DNA from 3 places in the Neobacillus sp. PVCKKU3 genome. Region 3 is predicted to be linked to each of the others. Evidence: riboswitches for the same ligand, from Rfam matches in the RefSeq annotation. Region 3 holds a riboswitch; each other region holds the start of a gene.
The links. A riboswitch is a leader RNA that binds a small molecule or an ion and turns the genes downstream of it on or off. The one in region 3 is predicted to bind cobalamin.
Positions count from the first base shown of each region.

Region 1: another riboswitch for cobalamin. It lies ahead of ACNQGS_RS25870 (prenyltransferase/squalene oxidase repeat-containing protein); the one in region 3 lies ahead of ACNQGS_RS18455 (ribonucleoside-diphosphate reductase subunit alpha).
Region 2: another riboswitch for cobalamin. It lies ahead of ACNQGS_RS19875 (ABC transporter substrate-binding protein); the one in region 3 lies ahead of ACNQGS_RS18455 (ribonucleoside-diphosphate reductase subunit alpha).

Region 1 is NZ_JBLVQN010000054.1:33,805-38,036, reverse strand. It holds gene ACNQGS_RS25880 (ECF transporter S component) at 1-262, opposite strand, end outside; gene ACNQGS_RS25875 (DUF4430 domain-containing protein) at 262-930, opposite strand; gene ACNQGS_RS25870 (prenyltransferase/squalene oxidase repeat-containing protein) at 933-2,228, opposite strand; cobalamin riboswitch at 2,365-2,557, opposite strand; gene ribH (6,7-dimethyl-8-ribityllumazine synthase) at 2,695-3,162, opposite strand; gene ACNQGS_RS25860 (bifunctional 3,4-dihydroxy-2-butanone-4-phosphate synthase/GTP cyclohydrolase II) at 3,181-4,232, opposite strand, start outside.
Region 2 is NZ_JBLVQN010000032.1:15,760-19,991, reverse strand. It holds gene ACNQGS_RS19885 (heme ABC transporter ATP-binding protein) at 1-304, opposite strand, end outside; gene ACNQGS_RS19880 (FecCD family ABC transporter permease) at 308-1,348, opposite strand; gene ACNQGS_RS19875 (ABC transporter substrate-binding protein) at 1,345-2,325, opposite strand; cobalamin riboswitch at 2,494-2,683, opposite strand; gene ACNQGS_RS19870 (hydantoinase B/oxoprolinase family protein) at 2,932-4,232, opposite strand, start outside.
Region 3 is NZ_JBLVQN010000028.1:30,000-34,231, reverse strand. It holds gene ACNQGS_RS18455 (ribonucleoside-diphosphate reductase subunit alpha) at 1-1,625, opposite strand, end outside; cobalamin riboswitch at 1,766-1,965, opposite strand; gene ACNQGS_RS18450 (OsmC family protein) at 2,052-2,504, opposite strand; gene ACNQGS_RS18445 (cysteine hydrolase family protein) at 2,789-3,322, opposite strand; gene ACNQGS_RS18440 (LLM class flavin-dependent oxidoreductase) at 3,452-4,232, opposite strand, start outside.

The DNA.
Region 1 (4,232 bases), on a different contig from region 3:
GCTGCATCACAACAAAAGGACCAAAGCCCAACACCAGGTTTGAACCCAAGACTGTCAGAACTGCAATAATCAATCCAAACCTTACTCCATAAATCAAGGCAGAGCAAATTATTATAACCGTTGATGGCTGGACGTTTGGAATCATCCCCATATAAATCCTGCCAACAATACTCAAGGTTGCTAAACACGCCATCAAGGTCATGTTTCTTAACGTTAAAAGGTTCCGTACCCTGGGCCTAAATATGGAAAGAACGCTCTCCATCACTTGTCCTCCCTATAATCGACAACATAATTCCACTCTAATGTGTCGCCAGGATTAACATCCTTTACGCCGGATGAGCGGTCTCCTTTGACTCCATTTATTCTGTAGCTCCATCCGCTGTAAGGCCCTTTGTCAAATTCACGCCATCCGCCAATACCTTTTGTATATAGCATGGCACCTGAACCGGTAGTTTCCAGCTTTATGCCGGCCTCCTGACAGACTTGTTTTAAAACATCAGCTGCTCTCGTTTGATCGTTTATTTTAACTGACCGCGGTGCAATTAAATAGCCATCAGGCGTCTTTACTGAAACAGTTACTGAGTCTTGCTTTTTTTCTTCGACCGGTGCAGATGCTGGTGCCGTACTGCCCGCTGGCTGCTGCGTTACCGTTGAAGTTTGTTTTACAGGCTGAGTAGTTATTACTTTTACTGTTGAATTCTTTCCAGCGGTATCAGATGACGTTGCTTCAGCATTGGAAACAATCCCTTCCACATTCTTTACAGTTTCCGCAGCAGTTTGCTGATTATGCTGAACTTGTTTAACTTGAGGGGTGGTTGTTGTCGTTGTAATCGTTTTGCCCGGAGTATAGCCATATAAAGCATAGCCAATCCCGCCGATAACCAAAAGCCATGATGCAATATCACCGATGATTTTCTGCCAGCCTTTCATGGTTACACCCCCAAGAACTTTCTTCTAAGAATTAAAGCCAGTGCCCCAATAAATGCGGTAGTGCCTCCTACCTTAAGGTTATTGGAATTGATGGTACCACTTTCTTTTTCAACTTTTACCTCAACTTTGGGTTCACCCGCTGCTGTTTGAACCGCGGCAGGTTGCTGGACGACAATCACTTGCGGCTGTGAAGATGTATTTCCTGCAGCTCCAGCTGTGCCAGCATTATTGTTTGTAATGATTTCTCTAATTACCTCTTTCGTGGACTCTGAGACAGGCAATTTTGAAACGTCTGTTGTCGGCGTAACAGTCACATAATTATTGTTGTTTACTACTGTTGGTGTTGGAGCAGATGTAGATGGTTGTGATGGTGCAGGCTCCTCTTTAGCTTGGTATGGAAAGCTAAAGAGCTGATCACCGCTTTTAAACTTATCGTATGCCACTAAAGCTTGGAAAACTTGCTCTGTTGCAAAACTATTCTCTGCAGTTTCGGATTTCATCCATTTATAGCCGCCATTTCCTATTTCATAGGTAAATAGATGGTTAACAGGATTTTTTCCATCCTTAGTGAATTCAGTCGAAGTCGGGTCCACACCAATAGAGGAAAGTCCAATTACAACCTGGGCAGTTGAAGATGAGTTTTCTCCCCAATTATCAAAACCGCCATTTGCCGTTTCAACCGTTTTTAAATAAGTAACGGCACTATTGATGTCTGCTTTGACAACAACATCTGACTTATGCTTGCCTAATGCAGTTAGCACCATTCCAGTTGTATCCGGATCTGCTTGTTTACTTGTTGATCCATCCCAGTTCCAGCCACCGGCGGTTGAATCCATAGTTGTAATCTTGTCGATAAGTTTATCCTTTGTCCATAAAGCATCAGTTGGGATAGTGTAATCTGCACTATCTAATGCAATTAAGGCATATACATAGGCAGTAAATGCGGTCAGGGATGTATCACTATAAGCCTTTTTTATTAAGTCTTGCCCCTCAAAATTAGCAGGATCTGCCCCTAATGCACGAATAGCTAAGATTGTTTTATGAAGCTCCGTTCCTTTTAAATCAGTTCCATTTACCCTGCTTTTCAGCTTCATTAAATAGTCTTGTTTGTTCGCTGCGGTCAATTTCCCTGCTTTTGAAAGCGTAATAGCCAGCCAATCTGAATTTAGCTCTCCAGCCTGAACGTGTTCAGCAGTAGAGGCAATCTCGGTGCTGACATCCTCAGCTGCATAAGTATTGTAAGGTACCGCCAGCGCCAGTACACCCACAATTACCATCAATTTTGTTGCTTTTCTCATTTTTTCTCTCTCCCTTTCTATCTTTACACCAAAATTGGCATAAAAAAATCCTCCTATCAGTTAGGAGGAGGTGTTATGTATGCTAAGTAACAAACGAGTGACGTTTCCTGCTTAACACGCTCCTATCCACGTAGGCATTTGTGTTTAAAAACAGGCAGGTTTCCTGGCTCATGGTCATTGCTTCCTATGTCTTCCCATCTATTAAGACAGTGACATCTTATAGGTTGCTCCCATTTACAGTGGCGGGACCGCGTTGGCTTTTAACCAACTTCCCTATTAAGCTAAGAGTCTTGTTTTAAGACTTTAGCACCTGTTTTTTAAAGATTATTTTTTTATGCTGTTATTATTATAGTAAAAGTCGGGTTCATTTGTACATGTTTTTGTTTTTGCTTTCTTTTTTATAAATCAATTTATGGAATTAAACAAGCAAGGAGCAACCCAAAAAAGGTGCCCCCTTGGCCTTCTGTTATTCAAAATTTCTTGTTAGGTTGGCCATTTCGATGGCGCCAGAAGCAGCATCCCAGCCTTTGTTGCCTGCTTTTGTACCTGCCCGCTCGATTGCCTGCTCGATTGAATCTGTGGTTAATACCCCAAAAATAACCGGAATGCCAGTATCAAGCGTGATGCGGGATACTCCTTTAGCGACTTCATTACACACGAAATCAAAATGTGGTGTGGAACCACGGATAACTGTACCTAGGGTGATAACTGCATCATATTTTTTGCTGTCTGCCATTTTTTTAGCTATTAATGGAATCTCAAATGCGCCTGGAACCCACGCGACATCCACATCAGATTCATTCACTCCATGGCGCTTTAAAGCATCCTGCGCCCCAGACAATAATTTGCTTGTAATAAATTCATTAAAACGTCCTACTACGATTCCGACTTTCAGTCCTGTACCAACTAAATTTCCTTCAAAAATATGTCCCATTTCTATTCCTCCGTATTTTTAATAATGAAGCAGATGGCCTAATTTATCATGTTTGGTTTTTAAATAGCTTTCATTTTCGGGTCTCATTTCCATTTGCAGCGGTACCCGCTCGACGACTTCCAGGTCGTAGCCCTTTAGGCCCTTAATTTTACGCGGATTATTCGTTAATAACATCATTTTTCTGATGCCAAGATCTCTTAAAATTTGTGCACCAATTCCATAATCCCTTAAATCAGGCTTAAAGCCGAGTTTTTCATTTGCCTCTACCGTATCATAGCCTTGTTCCTGAAGCTGATAGGCCTTCATTTTGTTAAGGAGGCCAATGCCTCTGCCTTCCTGGCGCATATACAACAGCACACCATTTCCGGCTTGTTCAATCTGCATTAGGGCGGCGTGGAGCTGCGGACCGCAGTCACAGCGGTAAGACCCAAAAACATCACCCGTTAAGCATTCCGAATGAACCCTGACCAGAATTGGCTTCTCCGGGTCAATTTCACCTTTAATGAGAGCAACATGCTCTTTGTCGTCTACCATATTTGAATACCCGATTGCTTTAAAATCGCCATATTCAGTCGGCAACTTGATTTCCACTTCCCGCTTTACCAATTTATCCTTTTGATTTCGGTATTCAATCAGATCTTTGATTGTAATCATTTTCAGGCCCAGCTTATCGGCGATTTTTCTTAGCTGTGGTACCCGGGCCATCGTCCCGTCTTCATTCATGATTTCACAAATAACGCCAGCAGGCTTGGCTCCAGATAGGTTTGCAAGATCAACTGCTGCTTCTGTGTGACCTGTTCTTCTAAGGACGCCGCCTTTTTTAGCGATAAGCGGAAAAACATGGCCAGGACGTTTAAAATCGGCAGCTTTTGACTGAGGATCAATCAAATTCATGATTGTCGCAGACCGTTCAAAGGCCGAAATACCTGTTGTAGAATTTTTATGATCAATGCTGACTGTAAAAGCAGTCCCATGCGGGTCGGTATTGTTCGCTACCATCGGCATTAAATCCAATTTTTTTGCTAATTCTTCCTCAATCGGAACACAGACAAGGCCTCTACCATGCGTTA
Region 2 (4,232 bases), on a different contig from region 3:
ACCTCCCCATTTCGATAACCTCTCTTACCGTAAATCCAATTGGAGGTAGAGATTCCTGCTGCAATACTGCCAGCCACTTTGCTAATTCCTTGCGGGTATAAAGTTCAATCTGTTTCCCATTTAATTCAATTCTTCCGGTCGTCGCACGATCCACTCCCGACAATAGCTTTAGCAATGTAGACTTGCCGCTTCCGTTTGGTCCAATGATCCCCAAGCATTCTCCACGTTTGACAGAAAAACTAATTTCATCAAGCACAGACTGGTTATCAAACCGTTTACTTAAGCTTTCCACTTCAATAAGCATCCATCAACTTCCCCCTGTCATTTGCTTGCTTCTACGAAGTAAGTACGCAAAGAATGGAGCGCCAAGAAATGCGGTCACAACCCCGAGCGGAATCTCCGTTGGGCTAAGTAAGGTACGGGCAATCGTATCTGCCCAAAGGACATATATGGCACCGAATATCACGGACAATGGCAGTAATAATCGGTAATCCGGCCCAACTATAAGCCTCACTAAGTGTGGAACGACAAGTCCGACAAAACCAATCGTTCCTACGATTGATACTGCGGCAGCGGTGATTAGGGTGGAAACGACCAACACCACTAGCCGTGTACGTTTAATGTTGACACCTAAATGTGCTGCCTGCCGCTCTCCTAATGCAAACAAATTTAATGTACGTCCATATGACAGCAACACCACGATTCCAATTGCTAAATAAGGCATGAGTACAAAGGTAAATGACCAACCTCTTAGGGCTAAACTCCCCATCAGCCAAAAGACGATTTCATTCACCACTTGATCGGACATTGACACCATAAAGGAAACAAGTGACCCTAGAAAAGCAGAAACGACAACCCCAGATAAAATGATGGTTTCTAGTTTAAATTTGCCATGTACATTTGCTAAACGGAGTACAACAAGTAAACTAATCAGCCCTGTCACAAATGCAACCAGTGGTATCGTCCAATTACCAAATAAACTAGTATGATACCCGAATAAAATGATGAAAGCAGCACCTACCGCTGACCCAGATGCTACCCCTAATGTATACGGATCTGCTAACGGGTTGCGTAACACTCCTTGAAAGCCAGCACCAGCAAGTGATAAGCACGCCCCAACAAGAATGGCAAGAAAAACCCGTGGCAAACGAACTTTTAAAATGATTTGCTCAGCTGATTCAGGCCAGTTGGAATCTATGAGACTATGTAAAAAAGGCAGCTGGTGTAAGAGAATTCCCCAAACTTGCGAAAGCGGCAGATTAGCAGAACCAAGCGATAAACTAATGACCCCTGAGAAAAGAAGGAGAACGAAACCCGCTCCCCCCCATATTGCTAATCTTCTTTTCATTTCTTAAACGATTCCGGATAAATGGCTTCAGCGATTTGCTTCAGTGCATCTGTTATTCTCGGTCCAGGTCTGGACATAATATTTCCTTCGATCCCCGTCAGTCGACCTTCTTGAATAGCTGTAATCTTATCCCAGCCGCTTCTAGATTTAATTAATTCCTCTAGCGGTTTGCCAGACTTATCATCAACAACATTTGCGGAGTAGAGAATGACATCCGGGTTGTCCTGAATGATCTTCTCTTCATTGATGGCATTCCAGCCTTTCATATCTGAGGCAATATTAACGCCGCCAGCCATCGTAATCAGTTCATCCATAAATTCACCCTTGCCAACCGTCCAACCTGGAGAAAATTCAATATAGACTTTTTTCTTATCTTCTTCCTTAATTTTTGCAGCAGCTTCTGTTACTGTGCGAATATCCACCTTCATTTGTGCCACGAGTTCTTCTGCTTTTTCCTGAGTATCTGTAATGATACCAATTTGGATAATATTATTTAAAATATCCTCCATCTTTTTAGGCTCAGTTTTATATAACTTAAGGTCTAAACCACGAAATTTTTCAGCAATATCATCCTTCATTGAAATGCCACCGATTACTAAATCCGGATTAGCCGCTATAATGGCTTCCTCATTTGGCTTTGTCACCCCGCCTACTTTTGGCTTTGCCACTGCTTCTTTAGGGTAATCATCAAAATCAGATACACCGTAAATTTTATCGCCTAGGCCTAGAGCGAAAAGAATTTCTGTCTCCGATGGAGAGGTAGATACAATACGTTCCGGCGCCTTATCAAAAGTTATTTCAGTACCCGTCGCATCCTTCACTGTAAGCGGGTAAACGGTTGCTTTGTCCGTTACCTCTTTCGTTGCTGTTTCGGATTTTTGGTTTTTATCTGCACCTGAAGAATCTTTTGTTGTCCCACATGCGCTGATCGTCACCATCATTACTACAGTCAAAATTAATGCCAAAAACTTTCTCATTACTCAATTCTCTTCCCTTCGTTTATAGTTCGAGATGAGCTTGATATCTTGAAGTCTTTCCCATAACAACGAAAAAGCCCTGCTTCCATTCGGAAACAGGGCGCGCGAAAATCAGAAAAAATAAACATATTTATACTGATTATGCCGATCCTTTTCCGCGAAGGATTTCGTTGGCAAGCTTAATAGGCAGGTTTCCTGGCTTACGGGTAACATGACTTCCTCTCCTTCCCATTCCTTAGCTGGAACAGTGGTATTGCGAGGTTATCCCCGAATAACAGTGGCGGGACCGCGCCGGATTCACACCGGCTTCCCTTTTAACCTTATCCAATGATAAGGCACCTACTAGCTATGTCAGATTCAATTGGTCAAGCAAATTACTCAACTAGTATTATAGCAAATACTTCATGAGAAGCAAATATTTGGTTTAGGGATCAAGGAAAAGACCATGCTTACTAATTAAGAAAGGGGGGCACATTTACTTCCTTCTATCATCGATTTGGGGAAAGATATTCCTAATTAAATTAACATAATATAATTATTGATTTAAGAAATAACGACTAACTGAGTCCAGTAAGCTGAACTCAGTTTGTAGTAACTATCTAATGATTAGTTTGTGAGGACATAATCGTTAAATTCTTTAACTTCTTCCGTTAACACGTCTTGTTGCAGCAAGGTGCCGCAGGAAGGACAAATTGCTTCGTGTAGTTCAGCCTTCCCAGATTCCCGGGGCTGGACATAAATCCCCAGTTCAGACATCGTTTCCACTAAATCAGCTTTTCGCTGTACGGCTCCTTCCTTCCAGTTCATATTGCTTTCGGACAGTTCATGATCGCAGAAGTTACAAGAAACTAATTTTTTGCCTGCTTTATGGACAAATTTTAACGGAACCTTTAATTTCTCCTGTTCAGAGACCTCAACTTCAGGATTCCGGCCGATCCGGTCACGACGAATGGAGCGGCGTTTTTCATGGCTTGCCTCTAAGTCAACTCTTCGTTCAGATGCATTCCAGATTACTCCATACGCTTTTTCAGCCAGATCAGGGGTAATATATTCATCCTGTAAATCTTTTTCCACTATCGCAATCGGACGCAATAACGGATCTCCGATTCCGGCCCCACCGCCTGTCACTTGCTTAAACACTGCCTTTGGTCCAAGAGGCATTCCGGCAATATGGTTGGGAAGGGTCGTATAATTGGTAAGCTCATTAGGAATTGGCAGACGTCCATGTTCAGCAATGAACTGGTTGATATCAAATTCATCAATCTTATTAAAAGAACTCGTTCCACCCGGGTATCCGCCCAGAGTGCCATGTGCAGGCATTTCGGCACAGGCGTTTTCAATGGTACCGAGTAATCCTTGATTGTTGTACGGCATCCAGGCATAATCCATTCCCTGACCGCCGCGATGATATCCGGGACCTCCGGAATTCACGTTAATTTTTCGGTAAAAATAAAACATCGGGTACAGCCCTTCATTTGTTTCCACATCAGGAATTCCATTATTCTGCTGCATTTCAAATGCGCCAATATCCAGTCCATCGCAGGTAGCCTGGGCACCCACACCGCCAGAACCGCAATCAAATGCAGGAAACGCTGTATACTGGCCATATTGATCCAACCCGACCCAAGAATTCCCCGGCCAATTGTTGTGACCAATCGCAGCAACCCGGTTCCTAAGCCAAGGATTTTCGCTGAGCTGCAACGCTTTAAAAATTCCCTCGTAAAAAGCTTTACCCGCTTTTCCTGTTGTTTCCATGTGCCCGCACGAAACAGGAGCCGGGATCACAGGGTTTACAATCGTTCCAGGCGGTCCGAGTTCAATTGTGAGCGGTCGCAGCATTCCTGCATTGACCGGGATATCACAGCCAATGGTCATCGCAATGACGCCATACAATCCTCCATAAATAG
Region 3 (4,232 bases):
ATAGCCCGGAATTTCTTATTCGTCAGCTGTGCCTGTCCTACCGAAATAGTATTTAAATCTATGACATTATCAAGCATTCTTACCTGTATCCGTATCAAACGTTTCAGCACATTTGCCGGTACCGCTTTTGCGAGATTGATGGACGAAAGATTACAGACAACAAAATCGCCAGGTTTTCGAACAATCACGACGTTTCCATCCTGATCCTGGTATTCGTTAACAATTTTTGTGGCTGACATATTTTGCGTGATTTCCGTACAAAGGTTGCTGCAGAAAATCGAGGTACGGCCCTTCCCTAATAGATGTTTATTGGGATTTTGCCGGTTGACCTCGTCCCGGTAAAACATATACGGCGTCCCCGTTTCCAATTGCACCATCATGATTCGCGCCATAATATCCATAGCCCTATACGTTTTTCGCGGCAGTAACGGATGGTTAACAGCCTCTTCATATTTATCCCTAAAATATTTCCGGTCAATTTCATCGTAAAAATCCTCTAGCCCTAGGGGATTTCCATTCGCATCTTTCCAGCCCATCACCTGTTTCACTTGATGAGGACAAAAGGTATGCCACTCGCCGATGCTTCTGCCATTCCCATCGGTCTCCTGCAGTTTTTCCATAAAAAGATCCGGCACGCAGACACCTGTAAAAATATCATGTGCTTTCCGGCGTTCGTCCCCATTGTTCGTTTTCAAATCCAGGAAACCGTTCATTAGATCCTTGTGAAACAAATCCAAGTAAACAGCAATTGCCCCCTGGCGCTGGCCTAATTGATCAACACTGACGGCCGTATCGTTGACCAATTTAACCCATGGTACGACACCGGAGGAATTACCCTTGAACTTTTTAATGTCTGAGCCTAATGCCCTCACCTTTCCAAAGTAAATCCCAATCCCGCCGCCATCTTTGCTTAACCGGGCAATGTCCCAGTTATTTAAATAGATGCCATCAAGGGAATCGTCCACCGTATCAATGAAGCAGGAGGACAGCTGGCCAAAGCTTTTTCCGGCATTCGCCAAGGTGGGGGTGGCGACAGTCATATATAAATTACTCAATGCCCAGTAAGCTTCTTTTACCAGTTTTATCCTCACGCCCCTTTTCTCGTATTTCATGATTGTCATAGCAATGATCATGAAACGTTCCTGCGGTAGTTCGAAAATGTTCCGATTATGGTCCCGGGCAAGATAACGGTCTGCCAATAGGAATAACCCTATGTAATTAAATAACTCATCCCGCTCAGGATTAATCTCTTTCGCTAATTCCTCTATTTCCTCTTTCGTATATAGATTTAATAGGTCACTAGAATAAATCCCTATACTACTTAAATGTATAATTAAGCTGTGTAGATCCCCATATTTTAGTGAAGAATCATAGCCTCTATTCTCTGCTGCATTAATATAGAGTTCATACAGATATAAGCGGGCCGCAACAAAAGTCCAATCCGGCTGGTCCATTGCAATTTTGTTGACTGCATATAATAATCCCTTCTGATTTGCCTCCAATGCTGACCCATCCAGCTCCATGATTTGTTTTTGCAGCTCCATCGTATCCACTCCGTATTTATCGGATGCCTGCCTAATCGTCTCAAATACTTCCTTTATTTCTGTCTTAACCTGTGTGGTCATGTCACTTTCCTCCTAAAAAAATAAAAAATCCGCTCCGGCGAGAACCGAGCGGATGAAACGAGCACACAACAAAAGGGAATAACGAGGCCATGTCTTCCTTATGTTGCCGTCGTTTCCTCTTCTCAATCCCCGAAGAAGTTGAAACATCTTAAGAAAGACAGGTCTCCTGACTTATGCATCACTCTACTCTAAGCCCTTCCCGTATAAGCACCTATTTTCATAAGCATTCTTATACAGTGGTTTGCTCATTTCGTCAGCATTTACAGTTGCGGGGGCAGTTCCGGCATCACACCGGATTCCCTATTAAGCCGTGTTCGGCATCTTCCCTTAAGGCTAACACAATATATAGTTTTCAACTTTACAAATCGAACAGCATATAGAAAAACTAATATCAATATTAGTACATGCCCATTTTTGGGTCAAGTATTATTTTCCATCAACAACAACATTTGGCTCAAGTGAAAAATTGATGCTCGGCCGCAATGTTTGCGAAATAAAGCAAGCTTTTTCAGCTCGAACTGCAATCTCTTGCAATTTTTCTGGAGAGATTCCAGAGTCACTACTAATATAAAAAACTGGGCGATGGATAATTTGTTTAAACTTCAATTTACCGTCCTCTCTGTCGACTACACCCTCAGAAACAACCTCGAGTTTTTCTACCTCAATTTTTCGATTCCCCAGCATCGCCCCTAGTGTAATCATATAACAATTATTGGAAGATGAAATAAGCAGCTCCTCTGGATTTGAACCGATTCCTGGACCCTCCATATCCGCCGGTGCCGAAACAGCGATATCAAGACCACCGTTTGTCTGAATATGCCCCTTCCCATTCCGATCTCCCTGCCAGGTGCCATTTACTTTAAAGTGAAAACTTTCCATTTTGCAAATACCCCTTTATCATTTTTTATGAAACCATCCTTATTAACCTTTCAACAAAAATTCCGAAAACCCTGCAAAAAATAACAAAAAGGAATCTTACATTTTCCAATGTAAAATTCCTCCATTCTTCCCTTTAATGTGCATGGTGATTATGATGGCGGTGGAACATTTGATGATTAGAATCCACTGCCATGATCAAAACTCCCAAGCCCATCTCCACAATCCCAACAATCAGAAAAATCGGCAATGTTTAGCGAGACATTCGTCCGCAAAAAGTTCTTAATTTAAAAGATAACCTCATCCGCCTTTACAATGGCAACCTGATGTTCAGGAGTTTTCACCCCTCTTAGTGTACTATTATGGAGATTTATTATTTGCTCGGCAGTATAAACTCCGTCAACGGTGGTATGACCATCCTCAACTAATGTAACATCAAAACCTTGTGATAAGGCCGCACGGCAAGTCGTATCAATGCAGAATTCCGTTCTAACTCCGACCACAACAAGGTGAGTCACACCGCGATTTTGCAACTCTTCTTGTAATTCCGTTTGATAAAAAGAATCTGCCGCCCGTTTATGGATCACAATATCCTGCTCGCGTGGAGTAATCCCAGGAGCAAACTGCCAAAACTGTGTTCCCCTTGCCAGCAAATCCCCCTTCGGACCTTCAAACTGTATATAAAAGACAGGGACATTTTCTCTTTCCGCCTTAGCAATCATCTTTTGTATTACGGAAAACGTTTCATCCTGTTTATAAGTCCCCCAAAGCGGACCTAACTGAACGTCAATAACCAGTAATGATGATTTTCCTTCTCTCATTAATCCATTCCCCTTTCAGCGAATTTTTTAATTGCCCCCTACTAATTTTACATCTAATTCCCTTAAAATCCGTACAAATAAGATAATAAAAAAGCGCAAATATCCTGCAAGATATTTGCGCTTTTCTTTCTATTTCCCGTCCACAATTTCCTTTAATATCTCATACGACCGTTTTTGTTTTTCAACATCATAAATATAGGTAACAGCCATAAGTTCATCCACATTATATTTTTCCTGAAATGCTGACAACTGCTCCCGGACGGTCTCTTTACTTCCCAACATCGTCATTCTCGACATGGACATTACCATTTCCTTCTCCATTGGAGTCCAAATTTGATCCATATTTTCAACAGGTGGCTGCAATGGCATGCGGGAACCGCGAACAACGTTTAGGGAAAATTGCCGCATCGTAGTTGATAAGAAACTTGCTTCTTCGTCCGTTTCAGCAGTAACTACGTTTAAACAAACCATCATGTATGGCTTATCCAAATACTCTGACGGCTGGAATCGGCTGCGATATATCGAAATCGCCTCCTCCATATATCTTGGCGCAAAATGGGAGGCAAAAACATATGGCAAACCTAAGCTTGCAGCAAGATAGGCGGAATCAGTTGAAGATCCCAGGATGTAAATTGGGATCCCAGTCCCTGCCCCAGGATATGCCCGCACATAACCTTGCTGGTCTTCTGGTCCAAAATACGTTTGCAACGCTTTAACATCTTCAGGAAACGTAAAAACAGAATCATTTTTCGAACGTCTTAGTGCATTTGCTGTCATCATGTCTGTTCCAGGCGCGCGGCCGAGTCCAAGTTCAACCCGCCCCGGATAAATGGTTGCCATCGTTCCGAATTGTTCAGCAACTACCAAAGGGGAGTGGTTCGGGAGCATAATCCCGCCCGAGCCCACGCTA